4 regions of the Vibrio porteresiae DSM 19223 genome follow, and region 1 is predicted to be linked to each of the others. Evidence: predicted binding sites of a transcription regulator. Region 1 holds the regulator's gene; each other region holds the start of a gene.
The links. The regulator CRP, encoded in region 1, controls carbon source genes, mostly activating them, when cyclic AMP is high. The targets are predictions, from matches to a motif close to TGTGANNNNNNTCACA.
Positions count from the first base shown of each region.

Region 1 (2,209 bases):
CGATGGCATCAATGGAAGGGGAGTGCGCTGAATTACCCGCGCAGTTAAGTCCAGGTATTGAGTTATGAATACGCGAACGCAGTTTACGTGTGGCGGCGAACTTAGGGGAAGATGGTCGCTATTTCACAGATAAGGAGAAGCTATGAGTGCTGTCCAACTGTTTGATCATTTGTGGCAAGATTACATTACCCGTTTGTGTCCATCGGCGGACAAAGTTCACCAATTGCTGCAAGAAAACGAACCATTAATCAATGACCACATTGCCTTACGCACGTTTCGCAGTCCACAACTCGGTTTAGAGGTGCTGATGCAGCCTTTTCTTGCCGAAGGTTATCAAGTTGGCGGCGAATATCGTTTTGTTGCCAAAAAGCTATATGCCCGTCATTTACAACATCCAGATCCCAAGTTACCTAAAGTCTTTATCAGTGAACTGCTAGTGGGTGAACTGAGTATGCCAGCACAAAAGCTGATTCATCAATTGCTTGATTCGGTTCCTCAAGTCACTGTGCCATCGTTTTTGTGGCAAGGAAGACCTTGGTCTTTAACTTACACCGATTACCAAATTTTGGCTGCAGAAAGCGAATACGCGGGTTGGTTAGCGGCGCACGGCTATGGAGCGAATCACTTCACCGTGAGTGTTAATCAACTGAGAGCGTTTGAAGAGGTGACGCAGGTTAATGCGCATTTACGCAGTCACGGTTTTGCCATTAATGAAGCTGGGGGAGAGGTCAAAGGTTCTCCTGAGGTGTTGCTTGAGCAATCCTCTACCTTGGCCGACAAGGTTGAAGTGAGCTTTGATGATGTCACGGCCATGATTCCCGGTGGCTTTTATGAGTTTGCTAAGCGCTATGTCATGAGTGACGGCAACTTATATCAAGGGTTTGTTGAAGCGTCAGCAGATAAAATCTTTGAAAGTACTCACCGACAGTAAAATATTACCTACTGTTTCGCGAACAAAAAAAACCACCCCAAGGGTGGTTTTTCTCATTCGTTGCTTGTGAGTACGAATTAACGGGTGCCGTACACGACGATAGTTTTGCCGTGTGCAGAAATAAGGTTTTGTTCTTCAAGCATCTTGAGAATACGACCAACCGTTTCACGTGAACAACCAACGATTTGACCAATTTCCTGACGGGTAATTTTAATTTGCATACCATCTGGGTGGGTCATTGCATCAGGTTGTTTTGCTAGATTCAAAAGAGTCTGAGCAATACGGCCAGTCACATCAAGGAAGGCTAAATCGCCCACTTTTTGGCTGGTCACTTGTAGGCGACGTGCCATTTGACCAGAAAGACGCATTAGAATGTCTGGGTTAACTTGAATTAGCTGACGGAATTTCTTAAATGAAATTTCAGCTACTTCACATGGAGATTTCGCGCGAACCCAGGCGCTACGTTCTTGACCTTCTTCGAAAAGACCAAGTTCACCGATAAAATCACCCTGATTCAGATAGGAAAGGATCATCTCCTTGCCTTCTTCATCTTTAATTAATACCGCAACAGAACCTTTTACGATGTAATACAGCGTTTCTGCCTTCTCACCCGCATGAATCAAAGTGCTTTTTGATGGGTATTTGTGAATATGACAGTGTGAAAGAAACCACTCTAATGTTGGGTCTGTTTGAGGTTTACCTAGAACCATAATATCTCACTTCCTCTGCAGGGTACGCTTGCCGCTATCCATAATTTAGCGAAGCCTTATTCAGGCTTACTAGAATAAGAAGAGTTTGGATTCACTGCAAGTTATCTTGTTTCCGTTAAAGAATAGTATCCTTTTTCACTGCGAATTTCTTGACTTTAATCGTGTCGTTTGGCCGTTTTATTGCGCAAAAACGTGCTTATGATCACGGTATGAAAAGTAAGCGAAATTTACATGTGATGAATTAACCAATTTTGCCGCTGTCTATCAGTTGTTGCAGTATCGGACGCACAATCAATTCCATCGCAAACCCCATTTTCCCGCCAGGAACGACAATGGTGTTATGCCGTGACATAAATGATCCATCTATCATAGCGAGCAGATAGGGGAAATCGACGTTTTTTATGCCGCGAAGGCGTATAACAACAAAACTTTCGTCTAAACTTGGAATGCCTTTCGCATTTAGTGGGTTGGATGTGTCGACCGTCGGAACACGTTGAAAGTTGATGTGCGTACGAGAAAACTGTGGCGTGATGTAATTGAGGTAATCATCCATCGAGCGAACAATAGA
Region 1 is NZ_AP024895.1:3,305,045-3,307,253, reverse strand. It holds gene astD (succinylglutamate-semialdehyde dehydrogenase) at 1-68, shown strand, start outside; gene OCV11_RS15125 (DUF1338 domain-containing protein) at 143-931, shown strand; gene crp (cAMP-activated global transcriptional regulator CRP) at 1,009-1,641, opposite strand; gene OCV11_RS15115 (phosphoribulokinase) at 1,883-2,209, opposite strand, start outside.

Region 2 (2,209 bases), 1.0 Mb from region 1:
ACCACATAGAGCGAATGAAATGATCGCCTGAGTTTTATCTGTCATTGGTAGACCAGTTGTTGCAACAACGTGGTTTGCTGCGTCTTTAACGTATGGTACGAAGTCTAGGTAAGCAACAAATTCGTTTACTACCAGTTTTTGACCAATGAAAGAGCCAGCAAGAGTTGCTTCACTCCAAGGCACACCGATAAGGAATGCAACAGGAGAGAACACCCAGCCCAATAGCATTTGTAGTGATAGGTCGCCCATACCGAACCAACCACCGACACCACCAAGTACGCCGTTAACCAAAGCAATCAGACCAACGAATGCAAGTAGCATTGCACCGATGTTTAGCGCAAGTTGCAGACCCGTTGCTGCGCCGCTTGCTGCTGCATCGATTAAGTTAGCTGGTTTGTCTTCTTGATCCGCTAGACCTTCTTCAAGAATATTGTCGTTTGGCTTTTCAGTTTCTGGCTTGATGATTTTTGCAAATAGAAGACCACCAGGAGCCGCCATAAATGATGCTGCTACCAAGTATTCTAGAGGTACACCCATTGATGAGTAACCAGCAAGAACACCACCAGCAACAGAAGCCAAACCACCACACATTACTGCAAACAGTTCAGATTGAGTCATGCGTGAAATAAAAGGACGAACAACAAGAGGAGCTTCAGTTTGACCAACGAAAATGTTTGCCGCTGCAGAAAGAGATTCTGCACGAGAAGTACCCAACGCTTTTTGTAAGCCGCCACCAAGAATGCGGACAACCCACTGCATAACACCTAGGTAATAAAAAACAGAGATCAACGCAGAGAAGAAGATAACAGTTGGTAGAACTTGGAAAGCAAAGATAAAACCGATGCCATCGACAGAGAAGTTAACCAAACTTCCGAATAGGAAGCCGATACCGTCTTTACCGTAATCGATAACGTGTTGCACGCCAGCTGAGAAACCAGCTAGTACATCACGACCCCATGGTACGTATAAAACGAAACCACCGATAATAAATTGGATAGCGAAAGCGCAACCCACGGTTCTTAAATTGATAGCTTTGCGGTTATCAGAAAGTAACACTGCAAACGCAATGAGTACGATCATGCCGACTAGGCTCATAAACAGGCTCATAGTTTATGATTTCCTTCCAGGTTAGTAGTTGGTGTTGGACACTGAATAATTTCGGGCACGGATTATACGCACGACTTTATTAAAAGTAATGAGCTGCTCACGCTTTTATGAACAGATTTATTAGCATACATCTCTATTTGAGAGTTTCATCACGGTAAGTTTAAAAACGCCTGCCAAATCCAACCTAAGAATAACCTATATTTAACATTTATTTTTCATTTTTCCTTGTTGCGCTGCAACCGTTTGCGCTCCATAAAATTCGACACGTTAACGATTGTTTAATTAATCTTCTCTGCATAATCGCTACAAGTTTCTATCGAGTTAGTTTGTTCTACACCACCAAAACATGAGTGTCTCGTCACACTAGTTGGCACGCATTTTTCATAAGTGAGCAGTTGGATTACGAGAAAGCGCACAAAACGGGTTGTTTAAATGGCTACATCAGCCTTTAACTTCCTTGTTACTTTCCCTGTTGAATAAGACCTTTGATGATCGCTTGGAAACTTAACGCACAAGTGCTTATTGACGCTCGATTGCACCAATTTAGTGAAAAACGCACCAATTTGTGCAAAAGAAACGTTTGCATTCAATAAAGTCGCTCAGATCACATTTTACAATCTCTCATGTTAAAAATTGTTATCAATAGAAACTTAAATTTAACATTTGAAATGAATAAACTCGTTTATTTAATAAAAAAATGTGACTTGATGTGAAGTAATCCACTTTTTTTTTCTAAGCAAACGATAAACTGATTCGCTATTTGTATCCATGACGACGCCTAGAACGACTCCCCATTTTGGGGCAAATCTCGATAGGTTTTGGGATACAGTTTTCTTAACTACACACGTTTTCAATCTGGATTGAAAACATAGACAGTGGCATTGCAACATAGGGATTTCATTGTGAAAAAGTCCATTTTAAAGCTCACAACACTTGCACTAGCAGTATCTTCTTTTAACGTATTAGCTGCCGCAAAACCTGCTGTTATTTACGATACAACAGGTAAATTTGATAAATCATTTAACGAAGCCGTTTACCAAAATGGCGTTAAAGTCATGAATGCTGAAGGCAACGAGGTTCGTGAATTTGAACCACAAAACGA
Region 2 is NZ_AP024895.1:678,638-680,846, reverse strand. It holds gene OCV11_RS03195 (NupC/NupG family nucleoside CNT transporter) at 1-1,107, opposite strand, end outside; gene OCV11_RS03190 (BMP family lipoprotein) at 2,010-2,209, shown strand, end outside.
Region 2: a site for CRP is predicted at 1,246-1,261, ahead of OCV11_RS03195 (NupC/NupG family nucleoside CNT transporter). Genes of this name have one in related genera too.

Region 3 (2,209 bases), 160 kb from region 1:
ATTCGGTAATCAATCCTACCACAGGGTATTGAGTTGCTTTGTTAAATTCTGTTGAATGAGCACCAGGCATGCCAGCTACGTTACGTGCGTATTCAATCAACGCTACCTGCATACCTAGACAAATGCCAAGGTATGGGATGTTGTTTTCACGTGCATATTGTGCAGCAAGGATTTTACCTTCGATACCACGGTCACCGAAACCACCAGGAACTAAGATTGCATCAAGACCTTCAAGAAGTTCAACACCTTTTGTTTCTACATCTTGAGAATCAATATATTTAATGTGCACACTTAGACGGTTTTTCAGGCCAGCGTGTTTCAAAGCTTCGTTTACTGATTTGTAAGCGTCTGGTAGTTCAACGTACTTACCAACCATACCGATAGTCACTTCACCGGTTGGGTTCGCTTCTTCATAAATCACTTGTTCCCATTCAGACAGGTCAGCTTCTGGAGCATTGATGCCAAAACGAGTACAAACAAGATCATCAAGACCTTGAGATTTGATCAGTTGAGGAATTTTGTAGATTGAATCTACGTCTTTCATCGAGATAACCGCTTTCTCTGCTACGTTACAGAACAACGCAATTTTCTTACGTTCGTTAGCAGGAATCATACGATCGCTACGGCAGATCAGTACGTCAGGTTGAATACCAACAGACAGTAGCTCTTTAACAGAGTGTTGAGTTGGTTTGGTTTTTACTTCACCAGCAGCGGCTAGGTAAGGAACCAAAGTCAAGTGCATGAACATAGTGTGTTCACGACCCACTTCAATCGCTAGCTGACGAATAGCTTCGATGAATGGTTGAGATTCGATATCACCAACAGTACCGCCGATTTCTACAAGTACTACGTCGTAGCCTTCAGCACCCGCAACTACGCGGTCTTTGATTGAGTTAGTGATGTGTGGAACAACTTGGATAGTTGCACCTAGGTAGTCGCCACGACGCTCTTTACGTAGAACGTCAGCGTAAACACGACCCGCAGTGAAGTTGTTACGCTTAGTCATCTTAGTACGGATGAAACGTTCATAGTGACCAAGGTCTAGGTCTGTCTCTGCGCCATCATCCGTAACGAACACTTCACCATGTTGAGTCGGGCTCATTGTGCCTGGGTCAACGTTGATGTATGGGTCAAGCTTCATGATAGTCACTTTAAGACCACGAGCTTCTAGAATCGCTGCTAATGATGCTGCTGCAATACCTTTACCTAGAGAGGATACAACCCCGCCAGTAACAAAAATATAATTTGTCGTCATGTTTAACCTGAAATTGGTTGAATGAGGGAAATGGATTTCTTCTGGACGGGAAATAAATATACCAGAACCCATTGATCGCCACAACGTGAAATCTATCACACTCAGTTTTTTATTTTTTGCTTCAAATCAAACTGTATTAACGCAATAAAAATCACATCACACAGATTGAAGCAAATTTGTTCCAAAACAAATAATTACTCGCACGCGAACAATTACTTTGTTTCGCTCGCTTTGACTTGCTCCCAGAATCCATCCAATTCATTGAGAGAACACGCTTGCAACGTTTTGTTATGCGCTCTGACATGCTGTTCTACACCATGAAAACGACGGACGAATTTCTGATTCGCTTTGCCGAGGGCGATTTCAGGATCCTTGCCTAAATGTCGCACCAAATTGACTGTAGCAAATAAAAGATCACCAAGTTCCTCTTCTACCCTTTGCTCGTTGACATCCACTTGCACCGCTTCATCAACTACCTCGTCAATTTCTTCTCTTACCTTGTCCACTACTGGCCCTAACGTATCCCAATCAAATCCATACTGACTGCATTTTTTCTGGATTTTATTGGCCCGCGATAACGCCGGCAATGAAGCCGGAATACTGTCTAAAATGCTCTCTTCCACAACACCTAAGTGCTGTTTCTCTGCCTTTTTCTGTGCAGCCCAATTCGCGTTCAACTCTTCTGCCGTGGTGAAATTGGCATCACCAAACACATGCGGATGGCGGCGGACTAGCTTTTCATTGACACCTGAGACCACCTCATCAAAATCAAAAAGCCCCTGTTCTTGGGCTAATTGACTGTAAAAGATCACTTGGAACAGTAAGTCCCCCAACTCCTCTTTGAGGTTGGTCCAATCTTGCTTATGGATGGCATCAACAACTTCGTAAGTCTCTTCAATCGTATGAGGAATGATAGACGAGAATGTCTGCTTCTTGTCCCAAGGACAGCCATTT
Region 3 is NZ_AP024895.1:3,148,840-3,151,048, forward strand. It holds gene pyrG (glutamine hydrolyzing CTP synthase) at 1-1,255, opposite strand, end outside; gene mazG (nucleoside triphosphate pyrophosphohydrolase) at 1,468-2,209, opposite strand, start outside.
Region 3: a site for CRP is predicted at 1,340-1,355, ahead of pyrG (glutamine hydrolyzing CTP synthase). Genes of this name have one in related genera too.

Region 4 (2,209 bases), 1.2 Mb from region 1:
CAGATTTGGTTGCTTCTACTGCAAATGGAGTAGTAATCGAACGCATTGCTAAACTGCGTTGCAGTAGCTCTGGCAAATGAAACAGACGCGCCAAAAGCACCGTACTAGAGACCGCAACAATCACAGAGACCATGACACCAATCGATAAAGACAACCAGTGGCGGCGAATCAACTCGCGGTTATCGTAAACAGGAATCGCAAACGCCACGGTAGCTGGGCCTAACATCCACATCAGCCAATGGGAATCTTCCATATAAGATTGGTAAGGAATACGGAATACCATCACCATAGCAACCAACAGCAGTGGTGCCAGCATCAATGGCATTAAAAAAATACTTTTCTTTCGACTATACAACTGCTTACTAACGTAGTAGAGCACAACAGTCATCACGAAACAGACTAAACCAACCCCATAATTTGACCACAACATCATTTAACGCCCTACTCTTACTAACCGTTGAGCGTGACGATTACTTTTACGTCGTGACATCGCCAATTCAAATCGATAAACACGGTCAACTACCCAAGCTGTAACGCCAATGACCAGCGCCGTACTAATAAACAGTACTGCGATAATTTGCAGCCCTTCTTGCTCCATCAAAGATTTATAGTTCACAACGGTGACCACAGCAGGAACGAAAAACAGCAACATTTCCGCCAATAACCACGTTGCACCACGTCTTAACCACTCCACATTGATCACGCGGCTAAACACCAGCATCAAGAGTAGTAAAAGACCTGTAAGATTGGCTGGGATAGGCAAATGAAAACGCTTTACCAGATAATCGGCTGCAAACCAAATGGCGGAGAGACACACCACTTGCATGATGGTCAAGGCGACATTTCCTATTTTGTTCATCGTGGTTAACACTCATTTTGTGAAATTTGTCACATTATAGTAACCCACAAAACCATCACAAAATGACTTTTTATTATCAAAACCATGCCAAAATGGAATACTTCAACAGAACTGAAATAAGTGCACTCCTATGGACATTAAAGCGCTACGCTATTTCGTAAAATTGGTTGAATTGCAGAGTTTTACTCGGGCATCGGAAAGCTTGTATGTCACTCAACCGACGATTAGTAAGATGATTCGTAACCTTGAGCAAGAGTTAAATCAACCTTTGCTCCACCGTGAAGGACGTCGGTTTTGGTTAACCGATGCTGGAGAGATAGTCTATCAACGAGCCCAGCAAGTGCTGGAGCAAATGGATCAGCTACGCGCGGAGTTGGTCGATCTGCATGAGTTACAACGTGGGCACTTACGCCTAGGTATTCCGCCGATGGTTGGCCATTTATACGCAGGATTGATTCGACGCTACCGTCAGCTCTACCCCAATGTTGAGTTGACCATCGTAGAATATGGTGGACGTAAGATAGAACAGGCGTTGATCAATGGCGACTTAGACATGGCAATCACTATGCTCACTTCACACCATGATCACTGCTTGGCGAAATTGCCGTTAGCTCAATACCCAATTCACGCCATCTTACCAGACACAGAGCGTTGGCATGCAACCGACCACATTACGTGGCAAGACATCAGGGAAGAGCCGTTTTATCTCTATACCGAAGAGTTCACCTTAAGTGATTACATTTATAAATTGTGTCAACAAGCTGGATATACACCGCAAGTTTCAGCCCGGAGCAGTCAGTGGGACTTTTTGGTGGCACTGGTCAAAAGCGGCGTGGGCGTGGCGTTTTTACCTGAACCTTTGTGTCATCGTATTCGGGATGAGGGCGTACTGATAAAACCTATCGTGCCGTCGATGGATTGGCCACTGGGTGTAATTTGGCACGCTGATCGTTATGTCTCAAAAACAGCAGATGCCCTAATAAAACTGTGTAAAGAGTATATTGAACCAAAGAAAAAATAGGCTTAGCTGCTAAACTGTGTAGATTGTTCAGCTATTTTCAGCCAATGATTAGCCTGAATTAATTGTTTTAAATAGAAGCTATATTGATAGATTGATATAGCAAATAGAGCGGTTAGCTTAAATAAAAATCAGTTTTAATCATAAATAAATCTGATGTCACACTATTCGTTTTATGTAATAAAATGAGTGTGTTATTCTTTAGTTGTGTGAATTAAACTGATTAAGAAAATCGTTGTCTTAGACTTTAGTTCGAAATGAGAACTGCTAGTCAGCAACAGTGAAATATACGAAATGGGTTGCATTTTATATTGCGAGAAAAGCGCGCAATA
Region 4 is NZ_AP024895.1:917,293-919,501, reverse strand. It holds gene OCV11_RS04385 (LrgB family protein) at 1-430, opposite strand, end outside; gene OCV11_RS04380 (CidA/LrgA family protein) at 434-859, opposite strand; gene OCV11_RS04375 (LysR family transcriptional regulator) at 990-1,880, shown strand.
Region 4: a site for CRP is predicted at 878-893, ahead of OCV11_RS04380 (CidA/LrgA family protein). Genes of this name have one in related genera too.